Regions from separate parts of the Pseudomonas sp. PA-7-1E genome, predicted to be linked through region 3. Evidence: riboswitches for the same ligand, from Rfam matches in the RefSeq annotation. Region 3 holds a riboswitch; each other region holds the start of a gene.

Region 1 (6,237 bases), on a different contig from region 3:
GCTCCCAGGCGAACCCGCCAATCCGGGTGGCCACCTGATAGAACGCGTGGTTGGGGATGCCGGAATTGATATGCACCCCGCCATTGTCCTCGTAAGTTTGCACAAAATCATCCATGTGCCCAGGCTGTGGGTCTTTGCCCAGCAGCTTGTCATCAAACGCAGTGCCTGGCGCCTTCATCGAGCGCAGCGCCGTGCCCTTGATCTTTTTGGTAAACAGCCCCTTGCCGATCAACCAGTCGGCGTCCTCGGCCGTTTGCTTCAGCGCGTACTGCTTGATCAACGAGCCAAACACATCCGACAACGACTCGTTCAGCGCACCGGACTGGTTGAAGTACATCAGCTTGGCCTCATCCTCGGTCACGCCATGGGCCAACTCATGTCCAATAACGTCGAGTGCCACGGTGAAGCGGTTGAACAACTGCTGGTCACCATCGCCGAACACCATCTGGGTCGAATTCCAGAAGGCATTGTTGTAGTCCTGGCCGAAGTGCACCGTGGCGTCCAGCGCCATGCCCGCATCGTCGATAGAGTTGCGGTCGAATACCTGGTCAAAAAAATCGAAGGTGGCGCCCAGGCCGTCATAGGCTTCGTCTACTGCGGCATCGCCACTGGCGGGCTGCCCTTCACCGCGAATCAGCTTGCCGGGCAGGCTGTCGGTGTTTTCGGCGCTGTAGATCGAGCGTTGCTTCTCGGCGCCCACGGCCAGTGCCATGCGGGCCGGGCCCTTGGCGGGTACCGCGACCATGCGCAACGAGCGGAACGTGCTGTCCTTGGCACGCGTGCGTAATGCGACTTCCCGTTGGGCTTTGTCGCCGTGGCGGGCGATCTGGTCGAGCATGTACGGCGGGATCAGGCAAAAAATCGGGTTGCGCGGTTGGCGAACACACATGAGCTGGCTCCTTTTTGGCGTGTGATGAACGTCCGGGTAACGGTTTTCAGGATAGTCCTGAGTTAGCCACCTGGGCCAAATTGTCATGGTTTTGTGTTTCAGTGGTGTTTATCCCAGGCCCATAAGGAACATGCCCATGCCCGCCCGCGCAGCCAACATCGACCTTTCCCACCGCCCAAGGCTTGCCGACCTGCGCCCATTGGTCGCGGCCAGCCCCACCCTGCTGGAAGCCAGAGCCGCGACGCCGCGCGTCACCGCGGCCAAGGACCTCAAAAACCGCGCTGGCTATGCCGACGACTTCCTCAGCGACTTCGTGGTGCCATGGCCCACGGTTGACCAGCCACTGGCGGGCGATGTGCAACCCAAGCGCCTGGACTACACGCATTTCTCCATCACCATGTCGCACGCTCGACGACTGGCGCTGTACGTGGGGGTGAATATCGATGGCGCCAAGCATGTGGACATCACGCGCAGCAACGACACCTGGGCCTACGATGGTCGCCTGCCCCTGGAGGCGCAGGTAGGTGAAGACCTTTATGCCGGCAATGGCCTGGACCGTGGCCACCTGGTGCGGCGCCAGGACCCCAACTGGGGCGATGAGGCCAACACCGCCAACTTCGACACCTTTCACTTCACCAACTGCTCGCCACAGATGAGCGGCTTCAACCAGAAGACCTGGCTGGAGCTCGAAGACTACATTCTCGACAACACCCAGCGCTGGAAAGCCCGGGCCACGGTGTTTACCGGGCCAGTGTTCGCCGATGACGACCGACTGTACCGTGGCGTGAAAATCCCCAAGGCGTTCTGGAAAGTAGTGGCCTACCTCAGCGACGATGGCAAGCCGTCCGCCAGCGCCTACATGATTGACCAGAGCCGCGAACTGGGCCAACTCGACCTGGTATTCGGCCCGCTTCGAACCTACCAGCGCAGTGTGATTGCGATCGAACAATTGACCGGTATCCGCTTCGCCAACCTGGCCGACTACGACGGCTTCAGCAACGAAGAGCGCGCCACAGGCACCCGGATCGAAGCGCTGATCCGCGGCCCCCAGGATATTCGGCTCTGACGCTTCTTTTGTAGGAGCGAGCTTGCTCGCGAAGCACCTGAGAACGCCGCGGCGCATCAGGCTCCCCGCGTTATCGTTGACGACCTTCGCGAGCAAGCTCGCTCCTACAGGGGGTGATCGCTTACCATACCGCCGCCGGTTCCCGTATGGGACTAACAGGGAATTCGAAACGCCGCACGCGACGTGAAACGAAACTGCCCCCGCAACTGTAGATGCCGAGCCTGCCCTTGAATGCCACTGGACCACGTCCGGGAAGGCGGGGCATGGCGACGACGCATCAGTCAGGAGACCTGCCGGCCCAGCTAACTCACTAACCGGCGGGGTGTCCGGGAAGGACATCCTGGCCCTGCGCATCAGCAGCCTCCATGGGCGTATTTCCGAGCCGTACCTCCCCTGCTGCACCTACGGTTCACAAGGAGATCGCCTCATGCTGCCACGCGTTACCGCCCTGATCGCAGGCTTGGGTATGTGTGCCCTGGCGCAAGCCGCGCCCACTCAGTACCCGCTGACCCTGCAAAACTGCGGCAGCACCCTGACCCTCCAGCACGCCCCCGCCCGCAGCGTCACCATCGGCCAGGCCGCCACCGAGATGCTGTATGCCCTGGGCGTGGGCGACAAGGTGGTCGGCACTTCGCTGTGGTTCAACAACGTGGCGGCGCAGTACAAGGCCCAGGACGATCACATCGAGCGCCTGGCCAACAACGAGCCCAGCTTCGAAGCCGTACTCGCCAAGCGCCCGCAACTGGTGGCCGCCGAGCTGGAATGGGTGGTGGGCCCCCAAGGCGTGGTCGGTACCCGTGAGCAGTTTCATGAACTGAAAATCCCCACCTACCTGTTGCCGTCCGATTGCGAAGGCAAGGACAACCTGGTCGGCGCCGACGGCACGCGATTGGAGCCCTTTCGCATCGAGACGATCTACCAGAGCCTCCAGCAACTGGCGCAGATTTTCGACGTGCAGGATCGCGGCCAACAACTGACCGACGAACTCAAGGCGCGCCTGGCCAAGTCCGTCGCCACGGCCCAGGGCAAGGGCTTGCAGCAAGCCAGCGCACTGGTGTGGTTTTCCAGCGCCGAAATGGCCAGCGACCCTTACGTAGCCGGCCACAAAGGCGTGCCGCAATTCATGCTGCAAACCCTTGGCTTGCGTAACGTGGTGCAGTCCGATGAGGAGTGGCCTGCCGTCGGCTGGGAAACCATCGCCAAGGCCAATCCCACCTTCCTGGTGATCGCACGCATGGATCGCCGTCGCTACCCGGCCGACGACCATGAAAAGAAACTCGCCTTCCTGCGCAGCGACCCCGTGACCCGCAACATGGACGCGGTGAAGAACAACCGCATCATCATCCTCGACGCTCTGGCCTTGCAGGCGAGCCTGCGCACCTTCGAGGGCCTTGAACAACTGGCGGCCGCCATTGACGGCTACCACCTGGGCCAATGATGCGCACCCTACTCGCCCTGGCGTTGCTGCTGCTCGCCCTGCTCGCTGGCGTCGCCATCGGTGAAACCGCCATCGAACCACAGGTGGTGCTGCAGGTGCTCGCCAATAAACTCTGGAGCGCCGGCTACGTACTGGACCCCATCGACGAAGGCGTGGTATGGAACTACCGCCTCACCCGTGCATTGGTGGCCGCAGCTTGCGGCGCAGGGTTGGCAACGTGCGGCGTGATCCTGCAATCGCTGCTGCGTAACCCGCTGGCCGACCCGTACTTGCTGGGCATCAGCGCCGGCGCGTCAACCGGCGCGGTGCTCGTTGCCTTGATCGGCGTGGGCGGTGGCCTGGTGTCGTTATCGGCGGGCGCGTTTGTGGGGGCGATGGCGGCCTTTGCGCTGGTGACGCTGCTCGCACGGGCCAGCGGATCGTCCAGCGGTACCGGGCAGATCATCCTCGCGGGCATCGCCGGTTCACAGTTGTTCAATGCTCTGACGGCCTTCCTGATCACCAAGTCGGCCAGCTCCGAACAAGCCCGCGGCATTATGTTCTGGCTGCTGGGCAACCTCAGCGGCGTGCGCTGGCCGTCGGTGTGGTTGGCGGTGCCGGTGGCGGTCGTGGGGCTCGCGGTGTGCCTGTGGCACCGGCGTGCACTGGATGCGTTCACCTTCGGCAGCGACTCGGCAGCCTCCCTCGGCATCCCGGTGCGCCGCGTGCAATTTGTGCTGGTGGCCTGCGCCGCGCTGGTGACGGCGGTGATGGTATCCATCGTCGGCTCCATCGGGTTTGTCGGCTTGGTGATTCCCCATGCGGTGCGCCTGTTGCTTGGCACCGGGCATTCGCGCTTGCTGCCGGCCAGCGCCTTGGGGGGCGCGCTGTTTTTGATCGCTGCGGACGTGCTGTCGCGCACCTTGATCAAGGGCCAGGTGATTCCGGTGGGTGTGGTCACCGCATTGGTGGGCGCGCCAGTGTTTGCGCTGATCCTGATCGGCCGGAGGAATGCGCGATGAGCGTACTCAGTTGCCGCGGCCTGGGCTTCAAAGTGCGTGACGCGCAGTTGCTGCGTGACATTGACCTCGACGTGCAGTTGGGTGAAACCCTCGGTATCGTCGGGCCCAATGGTTCAGGCAAATCCACCCTGCTCAAATTGCTGGCCGGATTACGTGTGCCGGCCAGCGGCGAAGTTCGCCTGGGTGGCAAGCGGCTCGGTGAGTTGTCGCGCCGCACCATCGCGCAACAGCTGGCGGTGGTGGAGCAACAGGCCGACACCGACGACGCCATCCGCGTGTTCGACGCCGTGGCCCTGGGCCGCACACCGTGGCTGTCGGCATTGAGCCCGTGGTCGCGTGAAGACGATGCCATCGTGCACCAGGCCCTGCATGACGTAGACGCCACCCACCTGAGCCAACGCGCCTGGCGCAGCCTCTCGGGTGGCGAACGCCAGCGCGTGCACATCGCCCGCGCCCTGGCGCAACGCCCGCAGATTTTGTTGCTGGATGAGCCGACCAATCACCTGGATATCCAGCATCAACTGGCGATCCTCAAAGGTGTGCAAGGCTTGCCGGTGACCACCTTGATTGCCCTGCATGATCTGAATCAGGCGTTAACCTGTGATCGCCTGGCCGTGCTGGATCGCGGGCAACTGGTGGCACTGGGCGCGCCGCTGGAGGTGCTGACGCCGCAGCGTTTGCAAGAGACCTTCGGGGTGCAGGGGCATTACCTGACAGACCCGTTCGACGGCGCGCAAATCCTGCGCCTGCGCTCCAACTGAACCTGTAGGAGCGAGCTTGCTCGCGAAAAACTTCCAGGCGCCGCGTTCATTCAGAAAACACGCGTTATCGTTGACGTTTTTCGCGAGCAAGCTCGCTCCTACAGAAGTTGGTGCATATGGATGGTTTGCCAGATCGGGTCGGCCTCGACATCCACCACGTCGAACCCCTGCCGCTGCCAGAAATCAATCGCACCGGGCAGAAACGGATGGGTGTGCAGGTACATCACCTCTACGCCATCGGCCCGCGCCAGCGCTTGCAGCGAGCGGTATAACCGGCCAGCCAGGCCCAAGCGTCGCATAGCCGGGAGCACATACAGGCGCACCACTTCCACCGTCTTGCGCCCCTGGTAGTTCAACTGCGGGAAGCGGCCGTCGTAGGGCCGATAAGCCACCGAGGCAACGATCCGGCCTTCGGCACGAGCAATCAAAAACCGCCCGCCGCCCTCAAGGTAGATGGCTTCAAACTGTGCCAGATCGTGGGGGACACCGGTGGCACTGAGCGTGGGAAACAGTTCATCACGCGCCTGCAAAGCAAAGCTCAGCACCTCGGGAATGTCAGCGGCCTGCACCGCCTCGATACTAACGCTCATCGCCAAGGATCCGGCCCGTTATCCACTGGCGAGCGTAAGCCAACACGCGATCGGCCATCGCCACCGGAAAGTGAATAAACCCATGGGCCGCTTCCGGCAGCAAATGAGCATCCGCCGTTGGCCATCGCTCGGCAATCAGCAGGGTGTCATCCTTGAGCGGGTCCAGTTCGCCCACGAACATCAACGCTGGCGGCAGCCCCTCAAAGTCCCCATACAAGGGCGACAACGGTGGCTGTCGGCGCGTCTCGTCGCTGATCCCCGGCGTCAGCAGGCGCAGCGCCTGAACCATGCCCGGCCCGTCCAGCAACAAGGTGTCCGGCCCGGCCGTGCGCACGCTGGGGGTGCCGGTCAAATCGTAGACGCCGTAATACAACACCGCGCCGCTTACCCGCTGGAGCAACTCGGGCCATTGCCTGAGCGCCAACAAAGTGGCCGCCGCCAGGTGCCCGCCGGCCGACTCACCGACAAAAAACACCGGCAGGCCGGCAAACT
Region 2 (6,237 bases), on a different contig from region 3:
GTTTGTTGTTTCTGGCCCCGGGGTGCGTCAAACAAACTGCGTAAAACCTCCGGGTTAACGCAAACCTTTGATTTTGCTTGTGGTCTGCTGCATTGTGCGCCCGGCGTCACGGGTATAAACTTTGCAAACTTTACATAGAGGCCACTAACGGTTCGATGGGAGCCGTTCAGTCAGCATGAAACCGATTCAGCTGCCCCTAGGTGTGCGTCTGCGTGATGACGCTACCTTTATCAACTACTACCCAGGCGCCAATGCCGCTGCACTCGGCTATGTGGAGCGGCTTTGCGAAGCCGACGCCGGGTGGACTGAAAGCCTGATCTATCTGTGGGGCAAGCATGGCGTGGGGCGTACCCATCTGCTGCAGGCCGCGTGCCTGCGTTTCGAGCAGACGGGCGAGCCGGCGGTCTACCTGCCCTTGGCCGAGTTGATGGACCGCGGGATCGGCATCTTCGATAACCTTGAGCAATATGAACTGGTGTGTCTCGACGACCTGCAGGCAGTGGCCGGCAAGCCGGAGTGGGAAGAGGCGCTGTTTCATCTGTTCAACCGCTTGCGCGATAGCGGCCGGCGCTTGCTGATCGCTGCGTCCACCTCGCCGCGTGAACTGCCGGTGAAGCTGGCTGACCTCAAGTCGCGCCTGACCCTGGCGTTGATCTTCCAGATGCGCCCGTTATCCGATGAGGACAAGCTGCGTGCGCTGCAACTGCGCGCTTCCCGTCGTGGCCTGCACCTGACTGACGAAGTCGGGCACTTTATCCTCACCCGTGGCACCCGCAGCATGAGCGCGCTGTTCGATTTGCTTGAGCAACTCGACCAGGCTTCCTTGCAGGCGCAAAGAAAATTGACGATCCCTTTCCTGAAAGAAACTTTGGGCTGGTAACGTCTTGATTTCCCGTGTGTCGGCATTTTCAAGGCGTCAGAAAACCTGCGTTTGAGCCCGAGGGGCTACGCAACTGAACCGAAAAATGGAATCACGGCTTAGATGGCATAGTCGAAACGATAAGTCACATAGATCGCGATTGAATTTGCAAATCGATGTGATAGAGGGCATAGTCTCGGCTTCTTTACACATCAGCCACGGTCGTGCCCATGCTAAATCGCTTCGCACCCCTCGTGCCTCTCGCACTCGTTACCCTGTTGTTTGGTTGCGCCTCCCACCCTCAGCAGGTGGCAGAACAGCAAAAACCACAGGTTCAAAATCAGGCAAAGTTCGTTGCTGCACAGTCTGCTTCTGTTTATGAAGAAGAGGTGGCAACCGAAAAAGAACTCGCCGAGTTCTCTGACAGCAAGCCTTACCAACTGCCTCTTCTGGCCGATAGTATCCTTGAGCGCGGCATGTCCTTGATCGGTACCCGTTACCGTTTCGGCGGGACCTCTGAAGCCGGTTTTGATTGCAGTGGGTTCATTGGCTACCTGTTTCGTGAAGAAGCCGGCATGAATCTGCCGCGCTCTACACGCGAGATGATCAACGTGAATGCACCGTTGGTCGCGCGCAACAACCTCAAGCCCGGTGATCTGCTTTTCTTTAGTACCAGTGGCCGCGGTCGTGTCAGTCACGCCGGTATCTACCTGGGCGATAACCAATTTATCCACTCCAGCAGCCGCCGCAGTGGTGGTGTTCGGGTCGATAACCTGGGTGACAGCTACTGGAGCAAAACCTTCATCGAAGCCAAGCGTGCACTCGCCATGGCTCCGACTACGGTTACCGCTAGTAAGTAAAGTTAAAGTGATACTTGAAGTTTGACGTGTAAGCGCTAGAATCCCTGGACATTGTTGTCATCCGTTCGCGCGAGCTTTGCTTGCGCGTTCTGGTTTTCAACGTTCGGCAGCGAAAGCCGCATCCAGACCAGGATTGTTCTGCACATGTCGACCTCGGCCCGCCTGATGCTTATTGTTTGCGCCGCGCTGCTCAGCGCCTGCGCCAGCCGTACACCGCCGCCCGCGCCCGTCGCGGTCAAGCCTAAGCCGGTGTTCAACTATGCCACCCAGAATTTCTCGCCTGCTGCCGAAGACGTGCTCTTTCGTGCGCTGGGCCTGGTCGGCACACCTTACCGCTGGGGCGGCAACACACCGGACTCGGGGTTTGATTGCAGTGGCCTGATCGGCTTTGTATTCCGCGACGCTGCCGGCATCTCATTGCCGCGCACCACCCGTGAATTGATCGTGATGCGTGCCCAGGACGTCAGCGAACAAAACCTGCAAACCGGCGACCTGCTGTTCTTCGCTACCGGTGGTGGTTCGCGGGTCAGCCATGCGGGCATCTATGTGGGGGAGGGCCGCTTCGTACACGCGCCTCAAACCGGCGGTACGGTGAAGCTGGATACGCTATCCAAAGCGTATTGGCAGAATGCCTACCTGAGTGCCAAACGCGTGTTGCCAGGAAATTTGGCGCGTAATCCCTGAATCAATAAAACTCCAAAATGTGGGAGCGGGCTTGCCCGCGAATGCAGTGTGTCAGTCAACGGATTGGTTGGCTGGGCCACCGTAATCGCGGGCAAGCCCGCTCCCACATTGGTGTGTGGCGATTTACTTAACAGCCGACACTCGCCAAACCTTATTGCCCACATCATCGGCCACCAGCAAATCCCCCTGCTGATCTATCACCACGCCGACCGGCCGGCCCATGGCTTTCTCATCGCTATCAAGAAACCCCGTCAGCACATCCACCGGTTGCCCTTTCGGCTGGCCCCCTTCGAAGGGAACGAAAATCACCTTGTAGCCACTGTGCGGCTTGCGGTTCCAGGAACCATGCTGGCCGATAAATGCGCCATTACTGAAGGGAGCGGGCAGTTTGCTGCCCTCGGCGAAGGTCAGCCCCAGCGACGCAGTATGAGGGCCTACCGCATAGTCGGGAGCGATGGCCTTGGCGACCATGTCCAGGTTCTGCGGGGTGACACGCACATCCACATGCTGGCCGTAATAACTGAAGGGCCAGCCGTAGAAGCCGCCATCCTTGACCGAGGTGATGTAATCCGGCACCAGGTCACTGCCGATCTCATCGCGTTCGTTGACCGCCGTCCACAGCTTGCCGCTCTGTGGCTCCCACGCCATGCCGTTGGGGTTGCGCAGGCCGGAGGCAAAAATGCGGTGTTGGCCGCTGGCGCGGTCGACTTCCCAAATGGCGGCGCGGCCCTGTTCGGCTTCCAGGCCGTTTTCGCCGACGTTGCTGTTGGAGCCGACGCTCACGTACAGCTTGCTGCCGTCCTGGCTGGCCACCACATTTTTGGTCCAGTGGTGGTTCAAGGGGCCACCGGGTAAGTCCACTACCTTGGCGCCTGGGGCTGTGATTGCGGTTTCACCCGGCTGATAGGGGAAGCGCAGCAACTTATCCGAATCGGCCACATACAGGTCGTTGCCTACCAAGGTCATGCCAAACGGCGAATGGAGGTTCTCCAGGAACACCGTGCGAGTTTCTGCCACACCGTCATGGTCGGCATCGCGCAGCAAGGTAATACGGTTCGGGCTCGGCACCCCGGCGCCAGCGCGATCCATGACCTTTTCCATCACCCAGCCACGTACGCCTTTGGCATCGTCCGGCTTGGGCGGTGCATTGGTCTCGGCCACCAGCACGTCGCCGTTGGGCAGCACGTAGAGCCAGCGCGGATGATCCAGGCCTTCGGCGAACGCGGCCACTTGGGTACCGGCGGCGGCGATGGGCTTGGCGCCTTCGGGCCAGCCGATGGCCGGGGCGATATTGACGGTGGGGATCAGCGTCTTGTTCGGCTCCGGCAACTTGGGCGAGGGACCGGTGCCATCGGCGACCTGCAGGGTCGAGCTTTCGCCGCACGCGGCGAGGCTGCCTGCAAGCATGATCAGTAGGGCGAGTCGGGTTTTAGGCATGGTTTTCTCCTTGATACCTGTAGGGGTAGAGAAGCACGAACGGCAGATGGTTCAAGTACAAGGCCAGCTTTAATTGACGCTCCACCCCCAACCCACTAACCTTCGCGGCTTGTTCCAGGTGCTCTGTGGCGCGTGCGTCGACAGAGTGAAACAGGGAAGCCGGTGAGTGAGCGCACTTGTACACAGTGCCGCCGCGATTCCGGCGCTGCCCCCGCAACGGTAAATGAGTCAAGACGGTGCTGTTTGCCACTGTATCGCGTGCGATATGGGAAGGCGCACCCTCGGCTGCTTGCTATCAAAAGCGCCACTCATGAGCCCGGAGACCGGCCTGGATCATCCAACAGCATCACGGTGGGCGATGCTTGGCTGTCTGTTTTTTCTTTTTCCTGCCCGCCGTTTTTGTCCAGCCCCAACGGAGAGCTGCCATGACTGATTCCCCCGACCGCGACGAACGCCACTTGGCGCGCATGCTGCGCAAAAAAGCCGTGATTGACGAGCGCATCGCCAATTCCCCCAATGAGTGCGGCCTGCTGCTGGTGCTGACCGGCAACGGCAAAGGCAAGAGCAGTTCGGCGTTCGGCATGTTGGCCCGGGCCATGGGGCATGGCATGCAATGCGGTGTGGTGCAGTTCATCAAGGGGCGTAACAGCACCGGCGAAGAATTGTTTTTCCGCCGCTTCCCCGAGCAGGTGCACTTTCATGTGATGGGCGAAGGCTTCACCTGGGAAACCCAGGATCGCCAGCGCGATATCGCCGCTGCCGAAGCGGCTTGGGCGGTGTCCCGGGCCATGTTGAATGACCCCTCTATCGGCTTGGTGGTGCTGGACGAATTGAACATCGCCCTCAAGCACGGTTACCTTGACCTGGACCAGGTACTCAGCGACCTGCAAGCCCGCCCGCCCATGCAGCATGTGGTGGTCACCGGCCGTGGCGCCAAGCCTGAGCTGATCGAAATGGGCGACACCGTCACCGAAATGGGCATGCTCAAGCACGCGTTCCAGGCCGGTATCAAGGCACAGAAAGGCGTCGAACTTTGAATCAGCCCCGTCATTGCCCGGCCGTATTGATCGCCGCTCCGGCGTCCGGCCAGGGCAAAACCACGGTCACCGCCGCGCTCGCCCGTTTGCACCGCAACCTGGGACGCAAGGTGCGCGTGTTCAAATGCGGGCCGGACTTTCTCGACCCGATGATCCACGAGCGTGCCAGTGGCGCGCCGGTGTACCAGTTGGACATGTGGATGGTGGGCGAGCAGGAAAGCCGCCGCCTGCTCTGGGAGGCAGCGGGGGAGGCTGACCTGATCCTCATCGAAGGCGTGATGGGCCTGTTCGACGGCACGCCTTCCAGCGCTGACTTGGCGCGGCACTTCGGTGTACCGGTGCTGGGCGTGATCGATGGCACCGCCATGGCCCAGACGTTCGGCGCTTTGGCCCTGGGGCTGGCGCGCTATCAGCCCGACCTGCCGTTCGCCGGCGTGCTGGCCAATCGCGTCGGCACCCTGCGCCATGCGCAATTGCTTGAAGGCAGCCTCACCGAGGGCTTGCGTTGGTACGGCGCGTTATCCCGTGAGACCGGCATCGAACTGCCCAGCCGCCACCTGGGCCTGGTGCAAGCCAGCGAACTGAATGACCTTGATATACGCTTGGATGCTGCCGCCCAGGCGTTGGGCAGCAGTTGCGAAGTGGCCCTGCCGCCGCCGGTAACCTTTGCCGCGCCGCAAGTGGTCGAGGCCGAGCCCTTGCTGGTCGGTGTGCGGATTGCCGTGGCCCGTGACGAAGCCTTTGCCTTTACCTACGGCGCCAGCCTGGATTTGCTGCGGGCGATGGGCGCCGAGTTGAAGTTCTTTTCACCGATCCATGATCGCCAATTGCCTCAAGCTGACAGCCTCTATCTGCCCGGCGGCTATCCGGAACTGCACCACCAGGCATTGTCGGCCAATACCTCGATGCTGGGCGCAATTCGTGCTCATCACGCCGCTGGCAAGCCACTGCTCGCTGAATGTGGCGGCATGCTCTATCTGCTCGACTCCTTGACCGATGTGGACGGTACACGCGCCGAACTGGTTGGCTTGTTGCAAGGCGATGCGGTGATGCAGAAGAAACTCGCGGCCCTGGCGCTGCAAAGTGTCGAGCTGCCGGAGGGGACCTTGCGTGGGCATACCTATCATCATTCTCTGACCAGTACCGAATGGGCGCCGATTGCCCGTGGGCTTAGCCCTAACGGCGGGCGCGGTGCCGAGGCGGTCTATCGACAGGGGCGGATGACGGCGTCCTATGTGCACTTTTATTTTCCGTCGAATCCTGGCGCGGTGGCCGCGTTGTTCGCGCCAGACCTTGAGACAGCTATCGCAGGCAAGCCAGCTCCCACAGGGGAATGCATTCCAAATGTGGGAGGGGGCTT
Region 3 (6,237 bases):
TAAAGTAGACGGTCATGGAGAAGTCCTGTTCAGAAACGCGTGAGCATGAACACGGCTCATGCTCAAAAGCGGCAATTATCGGGATTTTAGCCCGCGCAGGCCAATGCAATGGTGGCCTGTGCGCTTTTCTGGCGGGTGATCAGCAGGCGCGCAGGGCCATTGGACAGGTGCTCGGCCAGGGCCAGGGCGGCGCTTTCGGCCACCCCGTAACAGCCGGTATGGGCAAACGCCAGCGTTGAGCGATGACTTAGCCGATGCTCATAGCCCGCCAGTTGCTCGGCGCTGAAGCACTGCAAGGGCAGGTTCAACCGCTGGGCCAGCGCCAGCAGCCCAGGTTCATCGCGCTTGCGATCAATGCTTGCCAGCGCAGTTATGCGTGAGCGATCAATGCCTGCCGCGGCCAGGGCTCCGTCCAGCAACGCCAGCAGGCTGTGAACCTCACAGCCACGCTGGCAGCCCAAACCGACAACCAGGATCATGCCGAGTATTGGTCGTCGCGGTTGCGGCGGAACAACCAGGCGCTGATCAGGCCCAGGGCCAGCCAGAAGGCGACGTTGGTCAATTGCGAGGCGATCTTGAACTGCGCTTCGAGCGCCTCCGGGGCCAGCATCGAATGTACCTCAGGTTGCGGCGCGCCGATGACGTGGGGTACGGCAAGGATCGCCAGCCCAAGGCCTTTCAACAGCCAGTTGCGGCCGAACACGATCAGCGCCAGGCCGGCGGCGGTGGAGGCTGCGGTGCCGATCCACCAGGTCTGGCGTAGCGTCAGGTCAGCCGCCGCAGTGCCCGGCAGTTCCGGTGGCAGGCCCAGGGTGGGTGCCAGTACAAAGGTCGCGTAGCCGGCCAGGCCCCAGAGCAGGCCTTGGGCGGTGCGGGTCGGCGCACGCAGCGTGTAGAGGCCGGCGAGCATCAGTGCAAAGCCTACGGCCACCACCAGGTTGCCTCCAGTGGTGGACAACACACGCTGCCAGCCATCTTCCGGCTCCCAGGCTTGGGCATCGTGGCTGTGGGCAGCAGCGCCAGCGGCGTGCTCGTGCACCACTTCAGCGGCTGGCGGGGCTTTTTCAAAGCTTTCCGCCTGCAGGATCAGCGGTGCCACCCAGAAACTTTGCAGCAGGGTCAGCAGCAAGGCAGCCAAAAGCCCAGTGAACCCTGCGGTTTGCGCAATACGCTTGATCATGTCGGCAGCTCTCAATGGCACGGGAACGCGGCGCTGTGGCGGGTATCGTGGGCGGCGTTGTGCACCGCCTCGATATGCGAGAACCCGGCGAAATACACCAAACACGCGCCGAGTATCGACGCACCGATGGCGGCGGTCAGGCGTTGGCTGAGGGTGGCGGTGCTAGTAGCGGTGTGCGAAGTGCTGCTGATGATCGACATGGCGCGTCCCTTTCAGGTGTCAGGGTGAAACGAGCGCATGAAAACCCCACGCGCCAGGCACGCAGGGTTCTGAACAGCGCCCGCCCACCGCGGGTTTGTTATCTGAATTTTTCGGGCCGGTCTCCGGGCTTGCGAGGGGCGGCTCTTGAAAGAGTCCTCCTGAAAGCATCGCCTTCCCATGCAAAAGCACAGTGGCCGTGACGCTTCGCTCGCTTACCGTTGCGGGGGCAGCACCGGACTGGTCATAGGTCTATGACGCACCGGTTTCCCGTTTCACCCTGTGAAGGGCACCCGAAACAAGGCGTGTAGGAGAGCATGGGCCGGGACGGTAGTCAAATGCTGCAAGCCACTGTAGCCTTGCACCTTCGAGGTTCTTCGGCCCAGGCCGAAGCTAAGAAGGGAACGCGGTTCAAGCCGCGGCTGCCCCCGCAACTGTGAAGGGTTCAGTTGACTGCCACGCCACTGCCGATAGGGCGGGAAGGCGCAGTCAGCGTTGGTCGCAAGACCTGCACACCCCAAGCCAGGAGACCTGCCTCGCAACCGATTTTCCAATTCAACCGGGCGGGGTGATCCGGTGACGAAATCCGCTGCTGCGCGCTGCCGCAGGGCCTGTCGTCCCGTATGCCCGCCCCAAAGGGCATCCGATGAAAACACTGGCCAAACTCCCCGTCACCATCGTTACCGGCTTCCTTGGCTCGGGCAAAACCACGCTGTTGCGCCATATGCTCGACAACGCCCAGGGCCGTCGCATTGCGGTGATCGTCAACGAGTTCGGCGAGCTGGGCATCGACGGTGAAATCCTCAAGCAGTGTTCTATCGGTTGCACCGAAGAAGAGTCCAATGGCCGCGTCTACGAGCTGGCCAACGGTTGCCTGTGCTGCACCGTGCAGGAAGAGTTCTTTCCGGTGATGCGCGAACTGGTCGCCCGTCGCGGTGACCTGGACCATATCCTCATCGAAACCTCGGGCCTGGCCCTGCCCAAGCCGTTGGTGCAAGCCTTCCAGTGGCCGGAAATCCGCAGCGCCTGTACCGTTGACGCGGTGATCACCGTAGTCGACAGCCCAGCCGTGGCCGCCGGTACCTTTGCCGCCTTCCCGGACCAGGTCGACGCCCAGCGCAAACTCGACCCTAACCTGGACCACGAATCACCCTTGCACGAACTGTTCGCCGACCAACTGGCCAGCGCTGACCTGGTGATCCTCAACAAAGCCGACCTGATCAGCGCCGAAGACCTGGCCCGTGTGCGACTGGAAGTGGCCGAAGAACTGCCGCCGGCGGTGAAGGTCATCGAAGCCAGCAGCGGCCGCCTGCCGCTGGACGTGTTGATCGGCCTCGGTGCCGGCTCCGAAGAGCATATCGACGCTCGCCACAGCCATCACGATCAGCACCATGAAGGCGAAGACGACCACGACCACGACGCGTTCGACTCCATCTCCATCGACTTGCCGCAAGCCGACGAAGCCCTGTTGCTCGACGCCCTGACTCAATTGGTGGTGCAGCACGGCATCCTGCGGGTGAAAGGTTTCGCCGCGATCCCCAACAAACCGATGCGCCTGCTGATCCAGGGTGTGGGCACGCGCTTTGACAAACACTTCGACCGTGCCTGGGGCGCTGACGAAGCACGCACCACGCGCCTGGTGCTGATCGGCCAGGAACTGGACGCCGCTGGCCTCGAAGCGCAATTGCGCGCTGCCCTCAGCGTTTAACCATGCACCTGCTCAGGACCCAACCCGGTGGTTTCGTCGCGGACGACAATATTGCCGACCTTGGCCAGACCCCCGCTGAACTGGTGATCCTGTGCAGCGGCGACTCCAGCCTGGCGCTGCTCGCCGAAGCCGCCCAGCAATTGCCCGAGGATTACCCCAGCCTGCGCCTGGCCAACCCGATGCAGGTGCAGAACCATGCCTCGGTCGACCTGTACGTGGACGAGGTATTGCGCCACGCCAAGGTCATCCTGCTGTCATTGCACGGCGGTATCGGGTATTGGCGCTACGGCATCGAGCGCCTGGTGGAGTTGGCCGAACGTGGCGTCACCCTGATCCTGGTGCCGGGTGACGACCGTCCGGACCCGGAACTCAGCGGCCTGAGCACTGTTGCTGCCGAACACCGCGAGCGCCTGTGGCACTTCCTGCGCCAAGGTGGCCTGGGCAATGCCCTGGATTTTTACCATTGCCTGGCCAGTACCCACTTGGGCCGGGACTATGCCTGGACCGAGCCGCAAGCGCTGCCGCGCACGGCGATCTATCACCCGCACAACGCCAATGCCCGCCTCAATGACTGGCAGGCCGATTGGCACGCTGATTGGCCCGTGGCTGCGGTGCTGTTCTACCGCTCCCATTTACAGGCGGCCAATACCGGTTTTATTGATGTGTTCTGCCAGCGCTTACAGGCGGCGGGCCTCAACCCCTTGCCTATCGCGGTGGCCAGTTTGAAAGAACCCGGCTGCCTCTCGGTGGTCGAGGACCTGTTGGATGACGTGCAAGCCGCGGTAATTCTGAACACCACCGGCTTTGCCCAATCGAGCCCAGAAGCGCCGCATTTGCGCCCGTTTCGCCGCAATATCCCGGTAATCCAGGCGATCTGCGCCCAGGACAACCAACCCGGCTGGCAGGCCAGCGAACAAGGCCTGGGGCCCCGCGACCTGGCGATGCATATCGCCTTGCCGGAGCTGGACGGGCGCATCATCAGCCGGCCGATCAGTTTCAAGGACCTGGCCTGGCGCAGCGAGCGCAGCCAGTCGGACGTGGTGTGCTACCGCGCAGCGCCCGAACGCATGGATTTTGTCGCTGAGCTGGCACGCCGTTGGGTCGAGTTGGCGCGGGTGCCCAATGCCCAGAAAAGGATTGCGTTGATCCTCGCCAACTACCCGACCCGCGACGGTCGCATCGGTAACGGCGTGGGCCTGGACACCCCGGCGGCAGCGCTGAATATCCTGCGCGCCTTGCAAACCGAGGGCTACCCGGTAGCGGAGCGGCTGCCCGACAGCGGCACCGCACTGATCCACGAACTGCTCGGCGGCGTCACCAACGACCTCGACAGCCTCGACCTGCGCCCCTGCCATCAAAGCCTGGGCCTTGTGGAATACCAGGCGATGTTTGATCGTTTGCCGGCCTCCAATCGCCAGGCCGTGCTGGCGCGTTGGGGTGCCCCGCAAAACGATCCGATGTGCCGCGATGGCCGCATGATGATCGCCGGCCTGCGCCTGGGCCTGACCTTCGTCGGCATCCAGCCGGCCCGGGGTTACCAGGTAGATGCCAGCGCGGTGTACCACGACCCGGACCTGGTGCCGCCCCATGGCTACCTGGCGTTCTATTTCTGGCTACGCCATACCTACCGCGCCCACGGCGTGATCCATGTGGGCAAGCACGGCAACCTGGAGTGGCTGCCCGGCAAAGGCGTGGGCCTGTCGGAGCACTGCTGGCCGGATGCATTGCTGGGGCCGCTGCCGAATGTCTACCCGTTTATCGTCAACGACCCGGGTGAGGGCGCCCAGGCCAAGCGGCGCACCCAGGCGGTGATCATCGACCACCTGATGCCACCGCTGACCCGCGCCGAAACCTACGGCCCGCTGCGTGACCTTGAGTTATTGGCCGACGAATATTACGAGGCGCAATTGCTCGACCCGCGCCGTGCGCTGGAGCTGCAAAAAGACATCCTCAAGCTGGTGCGCGAAACCCGTATCGACCAGGAGCTTGAACTGGGCAGTGAGGCGGACGCGGCGGTGTGGCTGCCGCGCCTGGATACCTACCTGTGCGACTTGAAGGAATCGCAGATCCGCGATGGCCTGCATATCTTTGGCGAGTCGCCCGAGGGCCGTTTGCGTATCGACACCTTGCTGGCGCTGTTGCGCATTCCCCGTGGCGATGGCCGGGGCCCGCAGTCGAGTCTGCTGCGTGTGTTGGCCAAGGCATTCGACCTGGGGTTTGATCCGCTCGATTGTGCACTGGCCGAGCCCTGGACGGGGCGGCGCCCGTTGGTGTTGCAGAAGATTGACGATCAGCTGTGGCGTACGGCCGGGGATACCCGTGAACGTCTGGAGTTGTACGCGGCGCGCTTGATCGAGCAGGCATTGGAAGGCCCCATCGAACAGTTGGAAGAGCCCGGCTGGCAGGAGGTGAAGTCGGTGATCGAAAGCCTGCGCATTGTCGTCGCGCCACGCCTGGATGCTTGCGGCCCCGCAGAGATGCGCGGCTTGCTCGATGCCTTGAATGGGCGTTTCGTCCCGGCCGGGCCCAGCGGTGCGCCGAGTCGCGGTCGGCTGGATGTGCTGCCTACGGGGCGTAACTTCTTTACCGTGGACGTACGCAACCTGCCAACCACCACGGCGTGGCGTCTCGGATTCCAGTCGGCCAACCTGATTCTTGAGCGGCACCTGCAAGACCATGGCGACCACTTGCGCCAACTCGGCCTGTCGGTATGGGGTACCGCGACCATGCGCACCGGCGGTGACGATATCGCCCAGGCCATGGCGCTGATGGGCGTGCGCCCGGTATGGGCCACTGGCAGTCAGCGGGTGGACGATTTCGAGATCCTGCCGATCAGCTTATTGGACCGTCCGCGTGTGGACGTGACCCTGCGCGTGTCCGGGTTCTTCCGCGATGCGTTTGCCAACCTGATCCGCCTGTTCGATGCGGCGGTGCAGGCGGTGGCGGCCCTGGATGAACCCGACGACATGAACCCGCTGGCCGCCAAAGTGCGCAGTGAACGCCAAGCATTGCTTGAGGCGGGCCTGGATGAAGGTGCCGCGGCCAAGCAGGCCGGCTGGCGCATTTTCGGTGCCAAACCGGGTGCCTATGGCGCAGGCGTGCAGGGCGCGATTGACGGGCGCTTGTGGCAGAGCCGCGAGGACTTGGCCGA

The links. Region 3 has a riboswitch for cobalamin ahead of cobW (cobalamin biosynthesis protein CobW). Riboswitches for the same ligand answer to the same signal wherever they lie in the genome.
Positions count from the first base shown of each region.
Region 1: it holds a riboswitch for cobalamin, as region 3 does, so the genes downstream of both, GIW79_RS26705 (ABC transporter substrate-binding protein) here and cobW (cobalamin biosynthesis protein CobW) in region 3, are expected to answer to the same signal.
Region 2: it holds a riboswitch for cobalamin, as region 3 does, so the genes downstream of both, cobO (cob(I)yrinic acid a,c-diamide adenosyltransferase) here and cobW (cobalamin biosynthesis protein CobW) in region 3, are expected to answer to the same signal.

Region 1 covers NZ_WKFA01000072.1:18,606-24,842, forward strand. Annotated here, with positions in the region: gene GIW79_RS26695 (M4 family metallopeptidase) at 1-889, opposite strand, end outside; gene GIW79_RS26700 (DNA/RNA non-specific endonuclease) at 1,026-1,955, shown strand; cobalamin riboswitch at 2,075-2,267, shown strand; gene GIW79_RS26705 (ABC transporter substrate-binding protein) at 2,383-3,393, shown strand; gene GIW79_RS26710 (FecCD family ABC transporter permease) at 3,390-4,394, shown strand; gene GIW79_RS26715 (ABC transporter ATP-binding protein) at 4,391-5,155, shown strand; gene GIW79_RS26720 (GNAT family N-acetyltransferase) at 5,254-5,745, opposite strand; gene GIW79_RS26725 (alpha/beta hydrolase fold domain-containing protein) at 5,735-6,237, opposite strand, start outside.
Region 2 covers NZ_WKFA01000096.1:461-6,697, reverse strand. Annotated here, with positions in the region: gene hda (DnaA regulatory inactivator Hda) at 176-880, shown strand; gene GIW79_RS28880 (C40 family peptidase) at 1,090-1,719, shown strand; gene GIW79_RS28875 (C40 family peptidase) at 1,864-2,403, shown strand; gene GIW79_RS28870 (PQQ-dependent sugar dehydrogenase) at 2,527-3,840, opposite strand; cobalamin riboswitch at 3,940-4,186, shown strand; gene cobO (cob(I)yrinic acid a,c-diamide adenosyltransferase) at 4,266-4,877, shown strand; gene GIW79_RS28860 (cobyrinate a,c-diamide synthase) at 4,874-6,237, shown strand, end outside.
Region 3 covers NZ_WKFA01000026.1:36,907-43,143, reverse strand. Annotated here, with positions in the region: gene cobM (precorrin-4 C(11)-methyltransferase) at 1-16, opposite strand, end outside; gene GIW79_RS17635 (cobalamin biosynthesis protein) at 87-479, opposite strand; gene GIW79_RS17630 (CbtA family protein) at 476-1,180, opposite strand; gene GIW79_RS17625 (CbtB domain-containing protein) at 1,192-1,380, opposite strand; cobalamin riboswitch at 1,478-1,690, opposite strand; cobalamin riboswitch at 1,732-1,931, shown strand; gene cobW (cobalamin biosynthesis protein CobW) at 2,025-3,086, shown strand; gene cobN (cobaltochelatase subunit CobN) at 3,089-6,237, shown strand, end outside.